Regions from separate parts of the Blautia sp. Marseille-P2398 genome, predicted to be linked through region 1. Evidence: riboswitches for the same ligand, from Rfam matches in the RefSeq annotation. Region 1 holds a riboswitch; the other holds the start of a gene.
The links. Region 1 has a riboswitch for tetrahydrofolate ahead of folE (GTP cyclohydrolase I FolE). Riboswitches for the same ligand answer to the same signal wherever they lie in the genome.

Region 1 (5,130 bases):
TTCCGTATTCGATCGACGAAGTGTTTATGGATGTAACGGATTATCTGCATACCTATAATATGACAGCAAGAGAACTTGCAATGACCATGATACAGGATGTGCTGAAAACGACAGGTATAACAGCAACTGCAGGAATCGGAACGAATATGTATTTATGTAAGATTGCGATGGATATTGTAGCGAAGCATATTAAAGCAGATAAAGATGGTGTACGAATTGCAGAACTGGATGAAATGTCATACCGAAGGAAACTCTGGGGTCACAGACCTCTTACTGATTTCTGGAGAGTCGGAAAGGGATATGCAAAGAAGTTGGAAGAATATGGTCTCTATACGATGGGTGATATTGCCAGATGTTCCATCGGAAAAGAGAAAGAATTATATAACGAAGATCTGCTATATAAACTGTTTGGCGTTAATGCAGAGCTGCTGATCGATCATGCCTGGGGATATGAGCCCTGTACCATGGAAATGGTCAAGTCTTACAAACCGGAAACGAACAGTGTTTGTTCCGGGCAGGTACTTCATTGTCCTTATGACTTTGAAAAAGCAAAATTAGTCGTCAAAGAGATGACGGACCAGATGGTTTTGGATCTGGTGGATAAGAAGCTTGTGACGGACCAGATTGTGTTGACAGTTGGTTATGATATTGAGAATCTGAACAATGCCGACAGGAAAAAGCAGTATCATGGAGAGGTTACGATCGACCGTTATGGAAGAAGAATTCCGAAACATGCACATGGAACGACCAATCTGAAACGGCAGACTTCCTCAACAAAAATGATAACGGATGCAGTAATAGAGCTATATGACAGGATCGTTGACAGAAACCTGCTTATCAGAAGAATTAATATTACAGCGAACAGGCTTGTGGATGAAAATTCTGTAAAGAAAGAAGAAGTGTATGAGCAACTGGATCTTTTTACGGATTATGAGGCGCAAAGGAAAAAGCAGGAAGAGGAAGAGGCTGCGCTGGATCGTGAGAAACGTATGCAGGAAGCAATGCTCAGTATTAAAAAGAAATTTGGAAAAAACGCTGTACTGAAGGGAATGAATCTTCAGGAAGGTGCAACCGCCAAGGACAGAAATGAACAAATTGGCGGACATAAGGCGTAAAGGAGTTGAAAGAGGATGAAAAATAATTTTTATGACGATATCATCAATTTACCACATCCGGTCTCTAAGAATCATCCGCAAATGCCTCTTCGGGATCGGGCAGCGCAGTTTGCTCCTTTTGCAGCCTTGACTGGACATGATGCTGCGATAAAAGAAACAGCAAGATTAACTGATGAAAGATTGGAACTGAGTGAGGAAGTGATTGCTCAGCTGAACGAAAAAATCAACATAATCAGAAATAATATCGGTATAGAACAGGATGTATCGATAACTTATTTTATTCCCGATGCAAAAAAAGCCGGCGGATCCTATGTTACGTACTCTGGTATTGTAAAAAAAGTAGATGAATATGAGCATACCATGATCATGACAGATCAAACGGTCATTCCAATTGAACAGATAAGCGATATTAAATGTGAAGAGTGGTAAATGTGAAAATGTTTCACTGGGAAAAGTGAAAACAGAAAATGGAGGAGATGCGCCATGGCTTCATTTAATCAGAAGCTCCGTACGTTATATCTGATGGAAATCATGCTTGAACGTACCGATGATGAACATATGTTAAATACATCGGAATTATGTACGATTCTGGATCCGGGATGAGGATTGTCGGACCGGAAGATGTAAAGCAGCAGTATAAAGAATATCTGCAAAGTGTACTTCGAAACTATTAGTTCTGGCAGCAGGAAAAAATCATTCTGAAAAGTCAGAAAAAACCTTTTCTATTATCGTATTACATGGTATACTGAATACCGAAATGAATGATATGCAAAATAGGATTTTATGCGTCAAGTGTTCGGTGAATGGGGAGTTGTCACTGAAACGAAAAGTGCGTCTTACGGTATATTATCCGCACCCGTTGCAAACAATATAAGAGGATATCTCATATTGTGCTAGGGAATGTTTTCGACATACATTCTATCACAATTGGAGATATCCTTTTTAACCGAATCAAGTAAATCCCCTGCTTCAATTGCGAAAAGCAATAAGCAGTGGGTGGGGACTTGCTTGTATCAGGAGGAGTGCAAGCTCCTTCTGATAAACTGCGGAGCAGCTATTCGGTTATGAGCAAGTAGCAAAGCGGATTGCGAATATCCGCTTGACTTTGGTCAAAAGGATAATCTCCATTTCAAAAATACAAAGGAGGTTATTTTTTAATGGTTGACAAAGTGAAAATTGAGCAGGCAGTCCGTCTGCTTCTGGAAGGTATCGGTGAAGATATTACACGGGAAGGTCTGATTGATACTCCTGACAGGATTGCCCGCATGTGTGAAGAAATTTACGGAGGTCTTGGTCATGAAGCGGATCAGCATCTGTTAAAGCAGTTTCCTGTAGAAAATAATGAAATCGTGCTGGAAAAAGACATCACCTTTTACTCCATGTGTGAGCATCATCTGATGCCTTTTTATGGAAAAGCTCATCTTGCATACATCCCCAACGGCAAAGTTACCGGTTTAAGCAAACTGGCACGTACAGTAGAGGTTTATTCCAGAAGGCCACAGATCCAGGAACGGCTTACTGTTCAGATTGCAGATGCTTTGGAGCGTACTCTGGATCCAAAAGGAATTATGGTAATGCTGGAAGCGGAACATACCTGTATGACCATGCGCGGAATAAAAAAACCAGGAAGCAAAACAATCACTACTGTAACCCGTGGTGCGTTTACAGAAGATAAGGAACTGCAGAAAATGTTCCTTTCTATGGTAAAAGGATGAATAACAATTTTTCAGATATGGATCGTGTCAATCGGATCTGGAGGCACCCGGTTTATCAGGAACATTATAAAAAAATACAGGAACTTGAAAGTGAACGGATCTTCTGCCGTCATACCCCTGAACATTTTCTGGATGTTGCACGGTTGATGTACATTTATGCACTGGAGGAACATCTGGAGTTGCCCAAAGAGCTTATCTATGCAGCAGCACTTCTTCATGATATAGGACGTGCACAGCAATATCAGTACAACATTCCCCATGATATTGCAGGAGTAGAAATCGCACGGGAAATTCTGACAGATCTGCACTTTACAGAACAGGAAAAAGAACTGATTCTGTCTTCCATTGGACATCACCGAAAAGGAGATTCCTGCAGTACGCTGGCAGCACTTCTTTATAAAGCGGATAAGCAGTCCAGAAATTGTTTTTTATGTTCCGCTGCTTCCGAATGCTATTGGTCTGATGATAAAAAAAATATGAAAATTGAATACTGATCTTCTTCATAAGCACAAAAGAAAGGATGGGTTCTGCTCATGAAAATTGGAAACCGTTTTTTTGATACTAAGAATCATACTTACATAATGGGAATTTTGAATGTTACCCCTGATTCCTTTTCTGACGGCGGCAAATGGAATCATATGGATGAAGCTTTGAAACATACAGAGGCAATGATTGCTGATGGTGCAGATATTATTGATATCGGAGGCGAATCTACACGTCCCGGTCATACTCCTGTCAGTGCTGACGAGGAAGCACTGAGAGTTCTTCCTGTTATTGAAGCGGTCAAAAAACATTTTGACATTCCTGTTTCTGTAGATACTTTTAAGAGCAGTGTTGCTGAAAGCTCTATCCAGGCAGGAGCTGACCTGGTTAACGATATCTGGGGATTAAAATATGATCCGAAAATGGCAGCTGTGATCGCAAAATATGATGTGGCCTGTTGCCTGATGCACAACAAATCTAATACAGAATATCAAAACTTTCTCATTGATATGCTCGCCGAAACACAGGAATGTGTCAATCTTGCAAGACAGGCTGGCATTAAAGATGAAAAAATCATGCTTGATCCGGGAATTGGTTTTGGAAAAACATTTGAAATGAATCTGGAAGCAATGAATCACCTGGAGCTTTTTCAGAATCTGGGATTTCCGGTTCTCCTTGGTACATCCCGCAAATCCATGATCGGACTGGCACTGGATCTTCCTGTAGATCAGCGCGTGGAGGGGACTTTGGCTACCAGTGTAATTGGCGTAATGAAGGGATGCTCTTTTGTCCGTGTCCACGATGTTAAAGAAAACAAGCGTGTGATCCAGATGACAGAAGCAATCCTGGGACGCAGATAAATTACTGGCACAAAACAGATGGTAAATATAAATAACATACAGAAAGGATTTGCTGTTATGGATGAGACCAGATTAGACAAAATAGAAATTAAAGAGCTGGAGGTTTTTGCAAACCATGGTGTATATCCCGAGGAAAATGTTCTGGGACAGAAATTTGTTATTTCTGCCACGCTTTTTACCAGAACACGTCTGGCGGGATTAACCGATGAGTTGTCTGCTTCCATAAACTATGGCGAAGTCAGCCATATGATCACTGATTTCACCAGAAAACATACTTATAAACTTCTGGAATCTCTTGCAGAGAATCTTGCAGAAATGCTTCTTTGCTCTCTTTCCGGACTTGAAAAAATTACTCTGAAGATTGAAAAGCCCTGGGCACCGGTTGGTCTTCCTTTGAAAACCGTATCTGTGGAAATTACACGGAAATGGCATACTGCTTACATTGCTTTTGGCTCTAATATGGGTGATAAAAAGATGTATATAGACAATGGGATCCGTGGTCTGGCAGAGACAAAAGGATGCCGTATAGAGGCAATTTCCGATTATCTTATTACAGAACCTTACGGAGTTACTGATCAGGATGAATTTTTAAATGGAGTTCTGAAAATGCGGACACTTCTTACTCCTGGAGAATTGCTTGTGAGACTGCATCAGTTAGAACAGGCGGCAAACAGGGAACGTATCATCCACTGGGGACCAAGGACACTGGATCTGGATATCCTGTTTTATGATCAGGAAATTATTGATATGCCAGATCTTCATATTCCTCATATTGATCTGCACAACCGCGATTTCGTTCTTGTACCAATGAATCAGATTGCTCCGTATCTGCGACATCCTGTGTTAAATCAGACCATTTCGCAGCTTCTGGACAGCCTTCTGAACAAATCTGAAAATACTGCAAAATAAAGTGAACAGTAACCAGTAACGATATTTTGTTGAATGTTCCATTGATAT
Region 2 (5,130 bases), on a different contig from region 1:
AAAATTAAAAGCACTGCCATGATCACCCATGTCACTGCTACTGACTCTGCAACTGGTATTCCTCCAAACACCGGTATGGTAAAAACTGTCTTACATTGAAGTTCTTCCATTAACGTGTCTGCTAAATTACCCGTTTCTTTTCCCTCCTTTTTCTATTTAAATCTCCGGAAGATATTCTGGCTTTTTATGCTGTCTGCCTCAGATGCCTCAGCCAGGATTCCTAAACTTATGTCTGTAAAATATTTCATAAGCTTTCCATCGATTCAAGATTTTGAGATTATTATATTAAAATCCGTTAAAAAGTCAACAATTATTTTGACTATTTCTGGCAAAAATAGATTTTCTTTTTGTGCATTTCATCCAGACATTTTGATTGAAAAATAGATTTTCATAATTTTTTTAATGCATTTTCACGAAAAAAAGGCAATTTTCATTGACCGAACTGTAAGCAGATGATATTATTTTATATGGTTTTTATATAAATTTTATATCTCTGCACTTACCAATCCTTATATTGGTAATACCAAACAGGAGGTTTTTTATGCAAATCATTTGTCTGGGAGACAGCATTACGGACTGTAATCATTTATTTGAAGATTTTCCTCTGGGAAATGGGTATGTACAGATACTCTCAGAAATGTTCCGTAATCAAACTCCTTCTTTCTCCATATCCGCAAATACCGTCAGACGCTCATCAAGCGCTGTACAGTTAACAGATAAATCAACAGGTGCCATACATTTCAGGAACTGTGGAATAGATGGCTTCACTGTGACAAGAGTCCTTGAAAATATCCGCCAACACCGTATTTCTTTGCATCACTCTCCTGTTGTAACTCTGCTGATCGGCATCAATGATATCGGTCTGATAATGAACACAGACCGGATGGATTCTCAGAAAGAACAGATGATAAGAGAGTTTGCCACTCATTACAATGAATTATTGGATCTGCTCACTGCAGATGCCAGGCAGGTAATCCTTATGGAACCCTTTATCTTTCCACATCCGGAAGAATATGAGACATGGATTCCCTATGTCCATACCATGTCTGATATTATCCGACAGCTCTCTGTCAGATTCAGACTTCCATTTCTGCCTCTGCATAACTATTTTAATAAGGAAGCAACTCAATCGGGATTTGATGCCATAACAACGGACGGGATTCATCTTACTTTGTATGGGCATAAGCTTCTGGCCGAGAAACTGTTCCCTCTCCTTCAAAGCATTGATAACAATCCCTGAACAGATAAACTATTGCGCATTTTCCCGGAACTTTGTATAATAAATCACTGTCCTCGCTCATATCTGCGGACTTATTATGGAAAGGAGTCTTCCTTATATTATGGAAACTACAATTAAACAGATTGAAGATATGTCTCTGAATGCCTGGCCATCTCACAAGATGGAATTATACGACGGCTGGATCCTGAGATTTTCTTATTTTTATACACACAGAACCAACAGCGTAGAACAGTTCGGCAATTCCACCCTCACCTGGCGGGAAAAAATCCCATATTGTGAAAGCGTATATAAGCGTCTGGGAACCCCCGCTGTATTTAAGATCAGTCCTCTTGTCTCTCCTGACTTTGATTATGTTCTGGAAAACCGTGGATATGCTATCCAGCATACCACCAATGTCATGGCAATGAGCATGAACGCCGCACGGCTGGATGCTCCATATCCTGATGTAACCTTCTGTGACAATATTCCCTCCGAATGGATTGAAAGTCTGTTCCGTTTAAAAAACACCACCAATCCCATCCACCGGAAGGTTGTTCCATCTATGTATCAGGCAATCCTCAAGGAAACCATCTGTGCTTCCATCCGCATGGACAACCAGATCATCGCAACCGGACTTGGTATTCTGGACAGAGATTATATCGGCATCTATGCCATCCATGTCAAAGAAGAATACCGCAAACATGGCTATGCCCGTCAGATCTGCACCGGACTTCTGAAAGAAGGAATGAAAAAAGGTGCACAGAATGCATATCTTCAGGTTGTAGAAGGAAATGACAATGCCCGCGCTCTTTATAAATCGCTGGGGTTTCATCAGCTATACACCTACTGGTTCCGCGTGCAGCCGGATGAAAACGGAAATTTCCCGCCTGAGAAATAAAAAAGAACTATCTGTAAAGCATTTTCATTTTCTGCTTTTACAGATAGTTCTTAATTTTTATAGATTTTAACTTTTCTTTTTCGGGGAATCAGTTGATTCATTTAACATAGTTCGCGCCAACTATGTTGTATATCATTTTAATATTCAAGTCTTATTCTGTATTTTATCTCTGACTTAATTATGTTACTGTTCACTCCGTTCACAGTAACGTAGCCAAAATTCATTCCAGATTGCCTGCGGCAATGGAATTTTGGCTTGTATGTCTCGGGATTTTGGCATATTCATGCCAAAACACCTCGCGGAATAGTGGTGTGTGAACAGTAACTCAATTATACTGTTTTGTTTTTCAGCACTGCAGGTGATGTATTACCTACCACCATTGCTGTCAGCGGACTGAAATACAGCAGACATGTTAATACACAGTAAATCGGGATCATAATTACAAACTGTACCAGTCTTCCGGGCATGATCGCATAGAAGTTATATCCAAGCATGATCACAAGTCCTGCTGTTGTAAGAACCAAAGAGCTGAGAACTGCAGTTACCACGATAGATACGCAGATACCAACTGTCTTTCCTGTTTTCTTTCTGTTTGCAAATAATGGTTTTGCAAGGGCAGGAAGCACACCCCAGAGGATTGCTGCAACTGTGATAAACGGATTTACAGCATAGCCTTTCATAAAGCACCCGATAATATCTGCACATAATCCACAGACACCGCCTGCCACCGGTCCCAGCCACAGACCTGCAAGGATTGTACATACACTTCCCACAGAAATACGGTACGCACCAAGATCAATGACCAGAACTCGTGTGAGTACCAGATGCATGGCGATCAGAAGAGCCATGAACACCAATGTTTTTACGTTCCAATATTGTTTTTTCTGCATAATAAAAACACCTCCATAATGTGTTTAAAAAATAGAGTAGTTACATAAATAATAATCCCTCCACATTATGAGATGCTCTCATATGTAGCAACGGGTGCGGAAATCATATCGTAAGCAGCACGCTTTCTGCTTTTCGTTTCACGGCGACTCCCCAGCCTGTGAACACTTGACGCATAAAATCCTACTTCGCTATTATTTATTTATCGAAATTATAACACAATCCATAGAAATTGCAATATATTTTCCGTTATTATTTTCACAAATTTGAATGCTGTTTTTTGTTCATTCTATACGAATGGTCTGCTTTTTTTACTTGAGAATATTGCTGCAAACACTCGTAAGTCTATGAATAAAACAGCCGCATATACTAATACTATAACATTATGCAGCAGTCCGGCATCTTCAGAAATGAGAAATTACATGAATACAGATATCCCGCCCCGGTCTGCTATAATCATGGAGGTAAAAAATGTCAGAAATATGTAAAAATAACTGCCAAAATCCTTATAATATATGTTATGATAATTACCTGAATACCAACGCCTGTACGGAATGTACCGGCCTGATATGCACTCCTGCCAAAGATAATGACGAATGGGAAAGCTACCGGAAAATTTTTGATTTTATCCCCGAACCGCCGGAAAGCAATATCCCTCCCTGTAAATAATTATTGCATACGGCAGGAATCATGTTCAAACGAATGATTTATCGGAGGTCCTGTCTATATTATGAAAAAACTGCTTGCTGCATGTGTCTGTGCCGGCCTTAGCTTTTCTTTTGCCGGATGCAGCCCTGAAACCATACTGGAACAATTCACATCCACCGGAGACACATCCGTCCGGGAACTTACTTCTTCATCTGACACCACAACTGAAACCGAAACAAAAGACCGTATCTATATGGATGAACTTTCCGGTACCCTGCAGGATTTTTCAGGAAGCCAGCTTATTCTGAACACGGACAGTGCCTCCTATGTATTTAATGTTTCCAATGCCACCCTGGAATGTAAAGGCGGCATGATCACCGGCGATGAGATCAGTATCATTTACGAAGGTCAGCTTTCCGGTACTGACACAGGCAGTGTACATGTTCTGAAGGTTGTAGATGAATTTCATAAAAAAAATAAGCTGAAAAAGCGCACTGCGCATGGGCAGGTTATTTCCCTGACTTCCAATACCATCACAATAAAATCAAAGAAAGGAAAAACAGCCACCTATCCGATCACAGGAACAAAACAGTATTATCAGAATGGAATCAAAGCCGGTGACTGGGTTTACCTTACATTCAAGGGGAAATTCCCGGATACCTCCAATGATTCTTCCGTATCCTTAAATGCCAGTCACCTGAAAGTACTGAGTATTTCTGATCTGAAAGATCTGGAAATACCGGATCCTACCCCAACTCCGGATCCAAAACTCACACAGACACCGGAGCAGATAGAAAATAAAGAAAAACAGCTGCTGGCAACTGTACAGGGAGTAAATCTGAATATCCTCCGGATTCTTCCTGCCGGAAGTGACACCTCCTTTAATCTGGATATGTCAGCAATCCCCGCTTACTTCAAGGGAGGAATTGCCCCGGGATCTCATGTTAATGTTACTTATATCGGAGATCTGGAAACAACATCCCTGGAAGAAGTCCGTATTATTGCTGTGACAGGTGAGGATCCTGATACCATTAATGACAAACATATTTCCTTTACAGTAACCGGCACGATCATTGGAAGTACTGCCAACACCATCACTGTACAGACAGATGACGGTGCCATAGATACCTTCCGTACAGAAAACGCGCAGGATCTCACTGCAGGCGGTATGGAATACGGCGACTATGTGTGTGTTACCTTCCATCCATCCAAATCAAAATCTTCTAATATTTATACAGCAATTAAGGTACAGGATGCGTAAATTGTTACTGTTCACTCCGTTCTCAGCAACACGCTTCGCGATGCAGGAAATATGAACCTCCTTGTGCAATGCCCAAGGAGTATCGTTTGCTTCACAAACTTAATTTATGCTAATCGCATAAATCCGCGCGGTATGTCTCGGGTTTTCTGTGACCTTCGCTCACACAAAACACCTCGCGGGATATCACCAGTGAACAGTAACCGTAAATTTCTTCTT

Region 2: another riboswitch for tetrahydrofolate. It lies ahead of ACESZG_RS14505 (folate family ECF transporter S component); the one in region 1 lies ahead of folE (GTP cyclohydrolase I FolE).

What each region holds. Positions count from the first base shown of each region.
Region 1 is NZ_CAXSTD010000002.1:322,890-328,019, reverse strand. It holds gene ACESZG_RS04200 (DNA methylase) at 1-1,115, shown strand, start outside; gene ACESZG_RS04195 (hypothetical protein) at 1,131-1,544, shown strand; THF riboswitch at 1,883-1,979, shown strand; gene folE (GTP cyclohydrolase I FolE) at 2,273-2,830, shown strand; gene ACESZG_RS04185 (HD domain-containing protein) at 2,827-3,324, shown strand; gene folP (dihydropteroate synthase) at 3,364-4,173, shown strand; gene folK (2-amino-4-hydroxy-6-hydroxymethyldihydropteridine diphosphokinase) at 4,231-5,082, shown strand.
Region 2 is NZ_CAXSTD010000013.1:69,532-74,661, forward strand. It holds gene ACESZG_RS14490 (F0F1 ATP synthase subunit A) at 1-110, opposite strand, end outside; gene ACESZG_RS14495 (GDSL-type esterase/lipase family protein) at 542-1,240, shown strand; gene ACESZG_RS14500 (GNAT family N-acetyltransferase) at 1,341-2,117, shown strand; gene ACESZG_RS14505 (folate family ECF transporter S component) at 2,447-3,007, opposite strand; THF riboswitch at 3,094-3,198, opposite strand; gene ACESZG_RS14510 (hypothetical protein) at 3,736-4,914, shown strand; gene ACESZG_RS14515 (amidohydrolase family protein) at 5,098-5,130, opposite strand, start outside.